2 linked regions of the Terriglobus roseus genome follow. The protein of the gene in region 2 interacts with the protein of the main gene of each other region in a pairwise test. Links are inferred from orthologs where the notes say so. Each region holds a gene or a part of one and is shown on either strand. Other genes may lie near its edges. The genes, in order: rpe and eno.

Region 1 (8,155 bases), 1.5 Mb from region 2 along the record:
GTAATCCTTGCGGTACTGAACCGCCTGCAACAACGTGGGATGCTGTACGCCACTGGTGCCGGTGAAGGTGGAGGTGGTGGTGATGTTCAGCGGATTCCCGGTTTGCCACTGCAGGATGCCGGAGATCTGATAGCCCTTGACCAGCCGGTTGCCCTTGAACGGCAACTGGTAGACCGCGTTGCCAGAGATGCGGTGACGCGTATCAAAGTCCGACGGGCCGTAGTTTAGGTAGGGGCGCGTGCTGTCAGTGAATTGCGTGCCGGTGCCGGAACCAAGATCAAGCGACTTGGAAAGTTGGTAGGTGGCATTTACCTGGAAGCCGCGTGCCATGTTTTTGCGGACGTTCAACCACATGGCGTTGTAGTTGGACTGACCAATGCTGGACGCCTGCGTGACGTTGGTGTTCAGGGATGCGTTCGGGCTGATCGGGCTGCTGGCCGAGATTTTTGTGAAATTTCTCGCGGAGGTGGTTGGGCTGATCTGATTGACGTTCAGGCTCTGTCGCAGATGACGGCCCACCGAGCCGTAGTAGCCGACGGAAAGCGCCATATTCATTGGCAGCGCCTGTTGCAGATTCAGGTTGTAGCTCTGGACTGTGCCGTTCTTGTAGTTGTTCTGTACCGATCCCACGGAGATGGCGGTGGCCGCGGCGGAGGCATAAAGCGCGCTGAGCGGAATGGTTGGCAGATATGTGCTGCTGCCCTGCGTGAAGGTTCCAGAAGCCGTGGCGGTATAGCTGACGCGGTTGGTGTATGGCGGGTTCGCGCTTAACGTTGTCACCAGGCCGGAGAGCGGCTGGTCTGCGGCGATGGAATAACCTCCGCGCAACACCGTGTTGCCCGAGCCGAAGGGATCATAGGTAAAGCCGAGGCGCGGCATGTAGTTGTAGTTCTGGCTATAAAGATCTTTGTAGCCGGGAGCGCCCACTGGATTCAGCGTTTGATCCGCCGGGTTAAAGATGGTCGCCTTGCCCGCGCCCAACGTGGGAGTGCCAAACCACTCGAAACGGAAGCCTGCCTCAATGGTTAGGTTCGGCGTCACTTTCCACGTGTCCTGCACAAATGCACCCAGAGCATTACCGAAGACACGGCTGGTATTGGGCTGTGGCGTGATGCTGAAACCGGTGGCTCGACCCAACTGAAAATTTTGAATGGCTGTTCGCGCAGGCGTTACTGTTGCGCCGCCTGTGGTGGTGAGCGCCGCAGACGGGCCAAAGCTGAGCGTGCCCGCATCCTGCGAGAAGTTGGCGTTCAGGTATCGCCGATACTCTCCACCAAACTTCACGGAGTGCTTGCCATGCGTGTACGTCAGAGCATCGGACAATGCGCCCAGCGTGTCGATGCGGCCAGAGGGAAATCCGCTGGGACCGCCAATGTTGATGCCGGTAGTGGAGATGCTGGTTTGCGGAATGCCTGCCGCGGGCGTTACTCCCGCTGGAAAGTTGTTCATGCCAAAGCTCGAAGCGCCCTGCGTGAAATTACTGATGAAGGAAACATTCACTCGATTAGCGCCCAGCCGGAACTCGTTAATCAGCGACGGGCTGAAGACGTGCGTTTCATTAATGGTGGCGATCTGGCGATAGCCGGGGCGATGATCGCCGAAGCCGGGCAGCGTGTTGCCCTGCGTTGTGGGCTCTGTACGGATGTCTTCCTGAAAGGCATAGAAGCCGTGCAGTGTGTCGTTCTGATTGAAGATGTGCAGGATATCCATGGTGCCCTGGTCAATGTTGACAGGACCGTTGATGAAGCCGGTGTAGACACCGCCCGGCGATTCCGGAATGAACTGCATCAGTTGGAGCGAGATGGGATCGGTGACGCCTGCGCGTTGCGCATCAGTAAGAACGATGGTGTTCACTGAGAGACCCTGATGCTGACGAAGAGCCTCATAGCTGGCAAAGAAAAAAGTCTTGTTACGCCAGATGGGGCCACCGACAGAGGCGCCGAAGTTGTGACGCTTCAGAGGAACCTGCGCCTGCCCTCTTGGATTGAAAAAATTACGCGCATCGAACGAGTTGTTGCGCACGTACTCGAAGACTTCGCCGTGGAACTGATTGTCACCGGAACGCGTGGATACATTCGTCACCGATCCGGAGTTGCGACCATACTCCGCCGATGGTGTGGAGTTGTTGATCTTCACTTCCGAGGTGGTGTTGATCGATGGCTGAAAAACAATCTGCGCATTGCTGATGTCGTTCAGGTTGATGCCATTGATCTGGAAGTTCACGCTGTCATCGCGATTGCCCGCGGTAAGAAAAGAGAAAGCTCCCACACCGCGGCTGGGCGCTGTGAGGTTGCCGTTTGCGGGAGCTGTTACGCCGCCCGGAGTGAGCACCGTGAGATCGAGAAAGTGACGGCCATTCAGGGGAATCTCCTGCACCGTTGTCTTATCGATGACCTGACCAACTGTCATGGACCCGGCGTCGATCACCGGTGCGCCGCCGCCTTCCACCTGCACCGTAACGCCCTCAGCACCTACGGAAAGCTGGACGGGAAGGTCGGCCTTCTGGTCGACCTGCAGAACAAATTTCTCCACCTTGAAAGTGGCGAAACCCGCGGCCGCGACAGTGACGGTGTATTCCCCCGGCTGCAACGACGGCAGGACATATTCGCCGCTGTTTCCACTTGTTACGGAACGCTCTGCACCCGTTGCGTTGGAATGAACGGTCACAGTGGCGTTGGGAATCAACGCTCCCTGCGGATCTTTCACGACACCGGAAAGTGTGGCCGTGGTCTGCGCGTGCGCAATACTCGTTGCTGCGACGGCGATGGAAACATACAACGAACGGGAAAAACGAGTCATGTGTCTCAGCTCCGGTAACACGGTGTGTACAACGGTGAGCAAACAGAACTTCGTGGGTGCAGGAAGACGCGCACTTCACGCTGGGAGAACGTGTGCCTGATCTCACTTGGAGATACAGAGGCGCAGCCAATCGGAGGCAAGGCGCACTCCAATAGCAAACTGATTAGTTTTCTTAACGAATTATCGGAAGTGTAACAAATTCTCTTCCGCGCGCAAGCCACTTGCACGCACAGGAAATGTCATTCCTTTGTCGCGGCTCTGCGGAACCATCAGAGGCAGACGGCTCCGCAGAGTTTGAGTTATTTGCCTGGAGCCATGGTGGCTCCGGTCAGTTGTGCGATGGCGCCAAGCGTGGTCTGCGCTGCATTGAGACCGAGGCGGAAATCATCATCCGTGTAGAACGAATAAACGTCAGTGGGCTGGTGATGCTGGGGGTCCCATCCGCTGCCCATCTGTGCACCGCGTTCCACCTCGCGCAAACTGAGTGACGGCGTCAGGTCCATGAACGGTGACGAATCCGTGTTGGTCATGTGCGGTCCCACGTTCGCTGGATAATCCGTGGCGTACTTGTCATCCGCAAGCTGAAACTTATGAGCCAATGCCATGGCCTGATCCGCGTACTTTGATGTGACCTGGTACTCAATGTTCACGTCGGCTTCAGGACGCTGCTCTTTGCTCATAGTGCCGTCTTTGTGCGGCATCCCGTGATCGAACATCATCATGTCGTGCTGGACCATGCCCAGCCATTTCGGCTCTGGATATTTACCGGAGCCCGCAGGCGACTCAACGCCCTGCAGGTCCTTGCGTTGTGCCACATAAGCGGCGGCGCCATTCAACCCCGTCTCTTCGTTGTTCCAGAGCGCGAAGCGAATCGAGATATCCGTCGTCACATCAGGACTGCTGAAGATGCGCGCCAATTCCATGACCAACGCGGTGCCAGAGCCATCGTCGTTAGCAGCCTCGCCCCAACCAATGCCGTCCATGTGCGCGCCCAGAATGTACATCTGATCCGGATGCTTTGTGCCGATCTTGGTGCAGTACACCTCTTCGCGTTCACCGGGTTTGGAGGGCTCGGTATCGAGTGCGCGAATCTTCTCATCCGGCTGCTTCATGGGATCGTTGTTCACTGTGTCAGGGAAGATGTTGCCGCGACGGCGTGAACCGCCGGGGCCTTCAGAACGATCGTTGCTGCGAGGACGTACCGGCGGAGTTGCAGGCGGCTGATAGTCGTAACGGATACGTTCCGTGTTGGTGCAGCCATAGCTCTTGAGCTGCGCTTCAATCCAATCCACGGCCTTGCGGTTACGTTCAGTTCCCTGTCTGCGATCGCCAAACTGCGTCAGCCCTTTGATGGTGGCTTTATATTTCTCCAGATCGAGACGTCCGACCATAACGGAGATGGGGTCCGGGGCTGCTGCTGGCATGGATGCCTGCGCCGATGCAAGAGCTGCAGACGAGCACACTACAAACGAACAGACGAGTTTCTTCAGCATGGAAAATCCCCTTCTTCTGGTGCGTGTGAGTTGGATGAGAGATTGGCTCTCATCCTAAGCACCGCGGGCCTTACACGCAAGTAGAAAGGTTTCTTAACTAACTATGCTGTGAGTTCACCCGCTGAACGAGCAACACGCAAAAACTCTTCCGCGTTCTTCGTGGTTTGAGCCTGATTTCCCGGACCAGCGAAGATAGCAGAGCCTGCAACCAACAAATCAGCGCCTGCGCGAACGACCTCTCCCACTGTGTCCACAGCGATACCGCCGTCCACTTCAATGCGGAAGTTCAGGTTCATCTCTTCACGCAGCGACGCAAGATGTCGCACCTTTTCCACGCAGCGCGGGATGAAGCTCTGGCCACCGAAACCAGGGTTCACCGTCATAACCAGAACGTGATGCACCATGGGAAGCACTTCGATCAGGGTCTCAACGGGCGTGGCCGGATTGATGACGACTGCGGGCTGCATGCCGTGTTCGCGAATCTGCGTGAGCGTGCGATGCAGATGACGGCAAACTTCTTGATGGACAATGACCCAGTCCGCGCCTGCCTTGGCAAAGTCCGGAATGTAGCGATCCGGGTCTTCGATCATGAGGTGGACGTCCAGCGGCAGATTGGTGCAGCGGCGCACGGCAGCCACAACGGGCGGTCCGAAGGTGATGTTAGGCACGAAGTGGCCATCCATCACATCCACATGGCAAACGGTGCCGCCGGCACGTTCGGCCGTGGCGATCTCCTCCGCAAGGTGGGTGAAGTCAGCCGCAAGAATGGAAAACGCAAGGTCGATCATCTAGAGCCGAGTTTATCAAGCCGGTATGGTTGAAGTAGGAGAAACCATGTTGACCGGCGATTCACTGGCCCTACCCTCGGGCAATTTCAAGGCGTACCTGTTTGATTTGGATGGAACGATTGCGGATTCGATGCCCGCGCATTTCATTGCGTGGACGAATACGATTCGCGAACACGGCGGCACGTTTCCGGAAAATCTGTTCTATGAGTGGGCAGGTGTTCCGCCAGTGGGCGTGGTGAAGCTACTGAATGAACGCTTTGGCTACACGATGGATCCCGAAGCCGTGGTGGCCGACAAAGAAGCGCAGTATCTGCTGGGCGTAAGCAACATCAAGCCGATTGCCTCTGTCCTTGCGCACATCACGGCGCAGTACGGGAAGATTCCGCTGGCTGTGGTGTCAGGATCGCCACGTGAAAATATTTTGAAAACGCTTACCGCGTTGGGGATTCTGGATCGTTTCGCCGTCCTGGTGGGAGCGGAGGATTACACCAAGGGCAAGCCCGATCCTGAGCCGTTTTTGAAGGCCGCAGAGCTTCTGAAGATTGCACCGGAAGACTGCTTGGTGTTTGAAGATGCCGATGCGGGTATTGCCGCCGCGAAGGCAGCGGGCATGCAGTGGGTGCGTGTGCCGGTGATACTGCCGGGCGCAGGTTCGCCAGCGCTTTAGATCTGGCCACACCGTCTGTTTCGCAACAGACGGTGTGCGTTAGTTCACGAAGCGGGTCATGCGCACGTTCATCACGATTCCAAGTGCAAGGAACGTGAAGATGATGCTGGACCCGCCGTAGCTGAGCAGCGGCAGCGGAATGCCGGTGACGGGCATCATGCCCAGCACCATGCCGATGTTGATGGCGATCTGGAAGATCATGACCGCTGCGACGCCCATGACCAGCAGCGTTCCCGGTGGGTCCTTCGCTGTCTGCGCGTTTTGCACGAGACGGATGAGGATGAGGAAGTAAAGAATCAGCACCAGCGCCGCACCGACAAAGCCGTGCTCTTCGCAAAGCGCCGCAAAGATGAAGTCGGTGTACGGGATGGGGAGGAAGTCGCCCTGCGTCTGCGTTCCCTTGGTTGCGCCCTTGCCCCAGATGCCGCCAGACCCCACAGCGATCAATGATTGTCGAACCTGGTAGCCGCTGCCTTTGGGATCGTTCTCAGGGTGTTGGAAGCTGGTTAGACGCGCCTTCTGGTAGGGCTTGAGAACCTTGCCGCTGGTCCAGATACCAACCACCATCACGACGAAGGTGACGACCAGAATGGCCGCCTTCTTCCACGAGATACCGCCGAAGAATAGTCCCGCAATCAGGATCGGTGAGTAGGTCATGGTGGTGCCAAGATCAGGCTGTTTGAGCACCAGCAACATAGGGATACCGATGAGCGCGAAGGCTTTGCCAACGTCTTTCCAGTCAAGCTCTTCTTTACCGGAAAGCCCCCAAAAATAACGTGCTGCCGCCACAATGAGCACCAGCTTGACCCACTCCGACGGCTGAAAGTGGATGCCGCCTGGAAACGCAATCCACCGTCGTGCGCCAAGCACTTTTTTGCCGACGACAAGCACCGCGAGCAACGACGCGATGCTGATGCCGTACGCCCAATGCGCAATCTCAAGAAGGCGGTGGTAGTCGATGAGCGAAACGATGAACATCAACGGCACGGCGATACCAAGAAACATCATCTGCTTGGTATGGAAGCCGTGAAATTTGGTGTGGAGCGTGGCGGAGTAAATCTCCATAACGCTGATGAGGCTCATCAGCATCACGAAGCCGAAGAGCGTCCAGTCAAAGTCACGATAGGCGGAAAAACGGGTCATCTGCGGCTGAGTTCAGTATAAGTGGCAGCGGAGATCAGGCCGCGGTCTAAGCGGCTGGCTTCTGTTCTTTCGGCTTCAGCGCCACGGGCTGCGATGCAGGCCTTGCGGCGTCCTTGTCAGCAGGTGCAACTGGCTTCGCGCTCGCAGACGGCTGAGCGGACTTGTCGTCTTTCGCGCCACTGTCCTGATTGGGAGGCTGCGGCAAGGCTGCCTGTACCAGACGAAGATTACCGGCCTTCTTGCGCTGCTTTTCAACGAAGGCGTTCACAACCTGTGCGGCGAGCTTCGCGGAGTTGTTGCCCCAGTAACCGTGCTCCCACAGAACCGCTACAACGATGTCCGGGTTGCGGCGCGGTGTCATGCCAACGAACCATGCGTTGGGAAGGGTGGCCTTGTCCGCAGTTCCCTTCTTACGACCGCTGATGACGTCGGCCGTGCCTGTCTTGCCTGCGAAGTCGATGCCTTCCAGATGCGCTTCCGCGGCGGTACCGATGCTGCTCTGCGTCACGTTCGCCATGGCGTCCGTGATGGTCTCCCAGTTCTCCGTGGAGATCTCGATGCGCTTCTTGCCGGTGCCGGGATAGGTCTCTTCAAGCGCCTGCTGCATCTGGGGATCGATCTGATCTGCCATGACGGAGTGAGGTCGGATGAAGACACCACCGGATGCGATGCCGCTGAGTGCGCGCGCCAACTGGATCGGGCTGGCCTGAGTGGCGCCCTGGCCGATGCCGACCGAGATCGTCTCGCCCGCGTACCACTTGTCACGCTGCGCCTTCAGCTTCCATTCCGGCGAAGGCATGATGCCGGAGGCCTCGCCGGGGAGGTCGACGCCGGTCTTTTGACCGATGCCCACTTCATGACCATATTTCGCAATCGTGTCGATGCCGAGCTTGTTCGCCAGCGTGTAGTAATACGTGTCGCAGGAGTACGGGAGGGCGTTGCGGATGTCCACGGAGCCGTGGTGGCGATCGCATCCGAAGAAGTGGCCGTAGAAGGTCGCGCCGCCGTTGCAGACCACGCGCAGATCCTGCGCAGCATTCTCCTGCAGGCCCGCAAGCGTCATGATGACCTTAAACGTAGACCCTGGAGCAAGTTGCGCCTGAATGGCCTTATTCATCAGCGGATGGTTTGTGTCTGTGACGATTCCGTTCCAGTAGGAACGTGAGAGACGTACTGCGAACTGGTTCGGATCGAAGGTTGGCCGGGACACCATTGCCAGGATTTCGCCGGTGTGCGGATCCATGGCGACGAGGCCGCCGTTCTTG
Region 2 (8,156 bases):
TTCCTGTACCGGCACCCCCAACGTCAACGTCTTCAACTGCGTGGGCCCGTACACCGTAGGTGGTACCTTCCACGGCGCCTCCATCACCCCAATCATCCTGCGGTGGAACTTTACCCACGGACACAGGATCATGCCGTGGGCGCAGGCGGCAGGTGGCGTTCTATGGACGAATCATAAGTATCCGGCGTATGGTCAGGGCGAAGTAAATCTGCAGAACATGGGACCGAACTCTGACGCCAGTGTCTGGAACTTCACCCCGCAGGGTGGCGTTGGTCTTCATTACTTTCTGCAGCCGAACCGTTCGTTGGATTTTGGGGCGAACGCTGTACATATTTCGTCGGCCTCATTGGGCGACCGCAACCCTGGCGTGAATGCCAGTGTGCAATTTTCCATCGGTTACACGTGGTGGAAATAGGCAGAGTGTAGAAGTTTCGAAGTGATGGCAGAGAAGCAGTACGAAGCAGTCCCCCCATCGGCGAACGAACCAATCGTCGAGTGTGTTCCGAACTTTTCTGAGGGCCGGAACGAACGCATTGTGCGCGAGATTGTGCAAGCCATGAAGGTCTTCGGCGTAAGCCTGCTGGACTGGTCCATGGACGCGACGCATAACCGTAGCGTCGTCACCATTGCAGGATCTCCCGAAGCCGTTGCAGAGTCAGCCATTCGTGGCGTTGGACGCGCGGCTCAGCTCATCGACCTAACGAAGCAGGCGGGAGTGCATCCCCGTATGGGTGCGGCGGACGTGGTTCCGTTTGTTCCTGTCGCGCACTATACCCTGGGACAGTGTGCGTCGCTTGCGCATCATGCCGGTCTGGAAATCTGGCGACGTTTTGGCGTTCCTGTGTACTTTTATGAGGCAGCCGCCATGCGACCGGATCGCATGCGTCTGGAAGAAGTACGCCGAGGCCAGTTTGAAGGCATTCGCGATGCAGTCCGCCGCGATTCCTCGCGTCATCCGGACGTTGGGCTTGGCGAACTCCACACGACGGCCGGGGCGGTTGCCGTAGGTGCACGCCAGTTCCTCATCGCCTACAACATCTTTCTCGAGAGTACGGATCTGCACGCCGCGCGCGCCATTGCAAAGGAATTGCGTGCTTCCAGCGGTGGCATGGTCGGCGTCAAGGCAATGGGAGTGCTGGTGGAAGGCCGCGCACAAGTTTCGATGAACATCACGGACTTCCGAGCATCCCCAGTGGCCGCAGTCCACGCTGCGGTATGCCGCGTGGCCAACCGGATGGGCATTGCCACTGCCGAGGGCGAACTTATTGGACTGATTCCAGAGGCGGCATGCGCGCCAGTCATCGCTCGCGAAACGCTACCGGAGTGGCTGCGTCAAACCAGTGAGTTCCACCCGGACGAAAAAGTACTCGAACGGAAGCTGTCCCGGCCCCTCCCGTGGCCAGAGCCAGTTTCCGCAGCGCACGTCTAAAATAATTAAGAAGCAGTGGCACGGAGGCAGTTGGTAATGAAGATCGCACGGACAGTGCTGATGGGATTGGTTGCGGTTCTTACCGCAGGAGCGGCGCATGCGGCGCAATTGAGCGGCGATGCGAAGGCGTCTATCCCGAAGGATATACAGCAGTTGATCGTGGTGGACTACCGCTCAATGCAGGCTTCGCCTGCCGCCATGAATCTGAAACAGCGAATTATGCCTCCGGAACTGGTTCGCCTGGAAACGGCGCTGAAGACCAGCGGCCTCAAGGTGGATCGCGACACGGAAACGCTTGCCTTTGCGGCGTTTCGTGTCGGCGGCACCAGCGCTAACAACACGCGGACACTCGGCGTGGCACAGGGCCAGTTCAACACCGCTTCCATCCAGGCAAACTGGGTGAAGCAGAAGACCAAGCCGACTGTGATTCGTAACTACAGCGTGTACCCCATGGGCGCTGCAGGTATGAGCGTGGTCTTCCTCAACCAGACCACCATGATCTTTGGCGACAGCGCCGCGGTGAAGGCAGGCCTCGACTGCCGTGATGGCCTCTCGTCCAACATCCTGGAAAACACCGACATGATGGGCGAAATGAATATCGTGGATCAGCGCGCCATCTGGAGCCTGCTCGATCAGAAGGGCACGCAGACCATGATGCGCAGCGTTCTGGGTGATGCCGCTTCCCTCACCGACTACGACACGGTAAAGAACCGCATGAAGAGTTCGCGCTACACCATGGACTTCGCCAACGGCATCAAGTTCGACATGGCTGTAGTGATGAGCGACACCATGACTGCCGCTACCGCAGCCACCCTGATGAAGGGCATGGTTCTGTTGAAGCAGTCGCAGGGTTCGCAGATGGAGAAGGCAGCGATGAAGGAAACTAACATCGACTCCAACTCGGGCACGCTACAGGTTTCCTATGCCGCGAACGACTCGCAGTTCTCCGAACTGCTGAGTTCTTCCCTCTTTCAGCAGGTCGTTCGTTAAGCTAACAAACAGTTCAAAACAAGAAAGGCCGGATGCAGACGCATCCGGCCTTCTCTTGTTCTGGTTTCTATTAAAGCTTCGGAAACACTCGTAGATCACCGCCAGTCATTTCCTTCGGCAGGTCGAGCCCAAGCATCGCCAACATCGTTGGTGACAAGTCGCGGAGTGAGCCACCTTCGCGCAACGAGAACGACTTCCCTGCTTCGGTGACAGCAATCAACGGCACCGGATTCGTCGTATGCGCCGTGTGCGGCCCACCTGTTACCGGATCAATCAGCATCTCTGCATTGCCATGATCGGCTGTAATGAGCCACGAACCACCATTGCGCTTCAGCGACGCATAGATCTCGCCGAGGCAAGCATCTACAGTCTCCACGCCCTTGATCGTCGGCTCCATCTTGCCGCTGTGGCCCACCATGTCGGCATTGGCAAAGTTAACGACGACCACATCAAACGCGGTGTCGTCGATCGCCTTCAGCACCACATCGCAGATGCCACGCGCGCTCATCTCCGGAGCCAGATCATACGTCGCGACCTTCTGCGACTGCACCACCTCACGCTCTTCACCCGCGAACGGTTTCTCGATGCCACCATTGAAGAAGTACGTTACGTGTGCGTATTTCTCCGTCTCAGCAACACGCAGATTGCGAAGTTCATTGTTCGCCATCACGTTGGCCAGCAGATTATCCATGCTCTCTGGCAGGATCACCATCGGCAGCGTGAACTTCGGATCATACTGCGTCATGGTGATGTAACGAATGCTCTTCGGCGAGGAGACGCGAGGAATCTCAAGGTCAAGCTCATCTGCCTTGGGAAGATCAAGCGCATTCGACTTCGTCAAGCCACCTTCAACATTGCGCGCCAGCACACGCGTAATCTGCCGCACGCGGTCACTACGATAGTTGAAGCAGATACACAGATCTTCGTCGCCAATGGTTCCAACTGGCTTACCTGAACCATCTACGCAGACAAACGGAATGGTGAATTCGTCGGTCACTCCGTTGTTGTAGTTCTCGCGAATCTTCGAAGCGGCATCGGTGGCCGTGCCGCCTTCGGCATTGCCCTTCACCACGGCATCGAATGCCTTGGCCTCACGATCCCACTTCAGATCACGATCCATCGCGTAGTAGCGACCGCTGCACGATGCCAGCTTACCGACGCCAATCTCGCGAATCTGCTGTTGCAGCGCATCGACATAGCCTGCACCAGAAGTCGGCATAGTGTCGCGTCCATCAAGAAAAGCATGGACAAACACGTCCTTCGTACCAAGCTTTGCGCACAGCTTCAGCAAGGCATACAAATGCCGCTGATGCGAATGCACACCGCCATCGCTCAACAATCCAAGGAAGTGAACGTTGCGACCACGCTCCATCGCTCCCTTGATTTCATTCACCAGCAGTGGCAGTTCAAAAAACTCACCGGACTCAATCAGCGAATCGATACGCACAATATCCATGCGCACCACGCGGCCCGCGCCCAGGTTCAGATGGCCCACTTCGCTATTGCCCATCTGTCCATCCGGCAAACCAACATAGTGATCGCTGGCACGGATGATAGTGTTGGGATACTCGCGCAGCAACATGTCATACGTTGGCTTGCGCGCCATCGCGATAGCGTTGCCATGCTTCTCAGCGCGAACGCCCCAGCCGTCGAGAATGGTGAGTACAAGTGGTTTACGGCGGGACATATTCGCTCCTATTTCCTTGCAGCTTGCAAAGAGGGAGTGGCCAACTGCCACTCCCTCTTTCTATAGTTAGCTTTATTAACTATTCGCAGTTGATGGTTTCAATACCCAGGAACTCAGCGCCCTGGCCCAGTTCTTCTTCAATGCGAAGAAGCTGGTTGTACTTGGCGATGCGATCTGTACGCGACAACGAGCCGGTCTTGATCTGGCCTGCACCGGTACCCACTGCAAGGTCAGCAATGAACGTATCTTCCGTCTCGCCCGAGCGATGCGAAATGATCGAGGTGTAGCCGTAACGGCGCGCCAGCTCAATCGATTCCAACGTCTCGGTGATAGTTCCGATCTGGTTCACCTTGATCAGGATCGAGTTGCCCACGCCCTTCTCAATGCCTTCACGCAGACGCTTCGTGTTGGTCACGAACAGGTCGTCGCCCACAAGCTGGCAACGGTCGCCAATCTCGTCGGTGAGGATCTTCCAGCCATCCCAATCGTCTTCGGCCAGACCATCTTCAATCGACACGATGGGATACTGGCGAACCCAGTCAGCCCAGAACGCAGCCATCTCGGCCGACGTCTTTTCGCTCTTGTCAGACTTCTTAAAGATGTACTTGCCGGCTTCCTTGTTGTAGAACTCGCTCGAAGCGGGATCGAGAGCCAGGACGATATCTTCGCCAGCTTCAAAACCAGCCTGCGAGATCGATTCCAGGATCACGTCAATCGCTTCCACGTTCGACTTCAGCGACGGCGCAAATCCACCTTCATCGCCCACAGCGGTGTTGTAGCCCTTCTTCTTCAGCACGCCCTTCAGCGTGTGGAAGACCTCAGCGCCCCAACGCAGAGCGTCAGAGAAGCTCTCCGCACCCACCGGCATAATCATGAACTCCTGAAAGTCCACGTTGTTATCGGCGTGCGCGCCACCGTTGATGATGTTCATCATCGGCGTGGGCAGCAGGCAGGCATTCACGCCGCCCAGGTAGCGATACAGCGGCAGCTTCAGCGCATTCGCAGCAGCGCGGGCAGTTGCCATGGAGACTGCCAGAATCGCATTTGCGCCAAGGTTGCCTTTGTTCGGGGTGCCGTCCAACTGCAGCATGGTGGCGTCAATCAGTCGCTGGTTCGTCGCGTCAATACCAGACAGTTCCGGCGCGATGGCGCTTTCGACGTTCTCCACGGCCTGCATCACGCCTTTGCCCAGGTAAACTTCCTTGTCGCCGTCACGAAGCTCTACAGCCTCGTGCTCGCCGGTGCTGGCGCCGCTGGGAACTGCTGCGCGGCCGATAGCTCCGCCAGACAGGATTACGTCGGCTTCTACGGTCGGATTACCGCGGCTGTCCAGAATCTCCCGCGCCTTAATTGCAATGATTTCAGTCATGTTGCCTTTCCCTTCGGCCGCTTGCGGCGCGAGGATGCGATGTTGCAGCCGTTCATTCAGCTTGGGACGACGATCCACGGCAATGCGGCTTCCGCTCGTGCCAAGTATCGTCTCCAGAATCTCTGCCATGGTGTCTACAAGAAGAAAAAGTGGTGGGGCAGCCTGCCACTGGAAAAATGCAGATTGACTTGGTGCTCCACGGAAAATTCTAGCAAACGAAAGCGCTAACGCTCGGAGTGGAACCACCGGCAGTTCCCGCGTTTACCCTCTGGATTCAGCCCGCGAGATGATTCCGCCGAAAACGCGTCTACTCTTCTAGCCTGAATTTGCGTGGCTGCACAGTTTGAAGAAGAACCAACGAGGAGTTGTATCCCGATGAAGATGCCCATCGCCCTTGCTTTTGCCGCAGTGCTTGCGGGCAATGCGTTTGCACAGCAGACCGGTGTGTCCAACCCGCCGGAGAGCGTGCAGGACATTCCTCAGGTCGCGCAGCCGGCTCCTGTTGCCGCAGCAGCACCTGCCGAAGCCGCGCCGCAGGCTAAGCCCTCGGCCGCAGAGGTCTACGGTGAGTACAAGCCCTATGGCGGAGCGCCAGTGCTGCGTCCGCGCACACAGCAACCGGATCCCGATGCGGGCATTGTGACGGAAGTGGTGCGCCGTCCGAACGAACTTCCCCCCGGGACCTCGCTGCATATCACGTTAGAGAGCGCCATCGACACCGTGTCGACAGAACCCAACACGCCGCTCCGGGCCCAACTGACCGAAAACATCCAGAATGACGGTCGTATCGTGATTCCGCAGGGTTCCATCGTGGAAGGCCGGGTTACCCAGGTTCGCGGTGGCAAACGTATCCGCGGTACCGCACTCATCCATCTTCAGATGGATACCGTCGTTCTGCCGGACGGCACACGGCTTCCCCTGCGCGCGCAGGTTGTCGACTCGGATCAGTTCGCTCACACACGTATTGATGACGAAGGAAACATCCTACGGAAAGACCACGTAGGCGGAACGCTCGCAGCCATGTCCCTGGCCACTGGTGGAGCGGCAGCAGCGGGTGGCGTCATTGCCGGTCCGGCTGGCGCATTGGTTGGAGCCGGTGTAGGCGCAGGGCTTGGCACAGTGGTGTGGCTGAAGCAGGATCGTCAGACGCATCTGCCCGAAGGTACGCAGCTGGTTCTTAGCCTGACAGAGCCTTTGGACCTCAGCCGCATGAACTTTGCGTCGGCTCCGGCACAGCCTGTTCCGTCGACACCCATGGCAGCAGCATCGCCAGTGGCGCCATCTGGAGTTTCGGAAACGGCTTTCGTTCCAACCAACTAAAGTCAGAAATTACAGCGAGGCTTCCGAGTCCACTTCCATGCCGAAGCGCGAGAGTTCGCGCTTCTGCATGTTGTAGTCGATGAGGAAGCCTACGCCGATGCACAGGTTGATGATGCCCGTTGCGGCCACGACCAACACTGGTCTGATCTGAAGAATCTCGTAGAGCAACAACCCGAAGACTCCAAGTCCGACACCACAAGCCAGCAAGATAAGAGCCGTACGACGCGCATTCGCCAGACTACGCAACGGGTCGCGCACCTTCTTCTCTTCGTCAACGGTCTGGGCCATCATGCGCTCAATGTCCGCAAGCGGCACCCCGCGCTGCAGCATAGCGATACGTTCCTGCGAGCGCAGTTCTTTGTTGCGAATCTCCGAATAAATACCGGCCACGCCAAGACCCAGAATCATCACGCAACCAGCAACGGGAACCACAAACGGACTATCGAAAGCATTCATGGGTGTTTCTCCTTTTCGCCGGCGTTAGACTGAAGCGCGTCCCCTGAGTTTCAAAAATCTTTTCTGAAACTTTCGCTATCCGGCACGGTCTTACCCTCTCTTGAACGATCAAGCCAGCTTCGAGCAGGTAGTCACGCAACATCAGGACATGGTGTTTCGTATGCTCGTCCGACTTACAGGATCGCGAGAGAACGTAGATGATCTGGCACAGGACGTCTTTCTCAGACTTTATCGCGCATTGCCATCGTTTCGTGGCGAGGCTCTTCTCACCACATATCTACACCGCATCGTCGTCAACGTGGCACAGGATGAATGGAAGCGGCGTAAACGGATTGATCAGCGCCAGACTTCTATCTCGGACGAGACCAGCGGATGGGAAGATCGGCTGCATCATCCGTCGCCAAACGCTGAACAGGAGCTGGCAACGCGAGAACTGCAACTACGTGTCGAAGAAGAAATGGGCAAACTCAGCGCGGTCGAGCGCTCCATCCTTGTCCTCTATCATCAGGAGGAGCGAAGTTACCAACAAATAGCAGAGTCACTTCAGCTTCCTATAGGTACAGTCCGAACGCATCTGCACCGCGGCAGGAATAAGCTAAGAACAGCACTGGAACGGAAAGGAGGATGGCAATGACAACACCCACGCAAGACCCGCAGGACGAGTTCAATGCCGCACTTCTCCGTGCCCTGGAAACTCCCCCACAGATGAGGGCGCCGCATGATTTCGCCGCACGCGTGATGGGACGTATTCCGCAAACACCAAAGGCGCGTCCACGTTTTGCGAACGCCGTTTTCACAGCGCCGGACTACGGTCGCAAGGCAATCTTTGTCGCGCTTGGATTGCTTCTGGTGCTTATGTTGGCCATCACGCCTGCAACCCGAACGTCCTCCACATGGATGACCTT

What was found.
Region 1: the proteins of eno (region 2) and rpe interact in binary tests that used the Escherichia coli proteins (3 or more experiments, as listed by UniProt). The link is inferred for Terriglobus roseus from one-to-one orthologs.

The regions. Positions count from the first base shown.
Region 1 is NZ_LT629690.1:393,345-401,499, reverse strand. Bases 3,238-6,045 are described here. They hold rpe (ribulose-phosphate 3-epimerase), read right to left. Parts: upstream 5,081-6,045; coding sequence 4,394-5,080; downstream 3,238-4,393. Other genes in these bases: rodA (rod shape-determining protein RodA), read right to left, coding at 5,787-6,045; BLT38_RS01890 (HAD family hydrolase), read left to right, coding at 5,127-5,747; BLT38_RS01900 (M28 family peptidase), read right to left, coding at 3,238-4,292. Also shown: BLT38_RS01905 (TonB-dependent receptor), read right to left, coding at 1-2,799; more of BLT38_RS01900, read right to left, coding at 3,099-3,237; more of rodA, read right to left, coding at 6,046-6,890; mrdA (penicillin-binding protein 2), read right to left, coding at 6,937-8,155. UniProt on the Escherichia coli protein: Catalyzes the reversible epimerization of D-ribulose 5-phosphate to D-xylulose 5-phosphate.
Region 2 is NZ_LT629690.1:1,936,214-1,944,369, forward strand. Bases 3,331-6,139 are described here. They hold eno (phosphopyruvate hydratase), read right to left. Parts: upstream 5,476-6,139; coding sequence 4,186-5,475; downstream 3,331-4,185. Other genes in these bases: gpmI (2,3-bisphosphoglycerate-independent phosphoglycerate mutase), read right to left, coding at 3,331-4,106; BLT38_RS08300 (TrbI/VirB10 family protein), read left to right, coding at 5,851-6,139. Also shown: BLT38_RS08275 (acyloxyacyl hydrolase), read left to right, coding at 1-415; ftcD (glutamate formimidoyltransferase), read left to right, coding at 440-1,429; BLT38_RS08285 (hypothetical protein), read left to right, coding at 1,466-2,419; more of gpmI, read right to left, coding at 2,490-3,330; more of BLT38_RS08300, read left to right, coding at 6,140-6,795; BLT38_RS08305 (DUF6249 domain-containing protein), read right to left, coding at 6,805-7,251; BLT38_RS08310 (RNA polymerase sigma factor), read left to right, coding at 7,352-7,885; BLT38_RS08315 (hypothetical protein), read left to right, coding at 7,882-8,156. UniProt on the Escherichia coli protein: Catalyzes the reversible conversion of 2-phosphoglycerate (2-PG) into phosphoenolpyruvate (PEP). It is essential for the degradation of carbohydrates via glycolysis.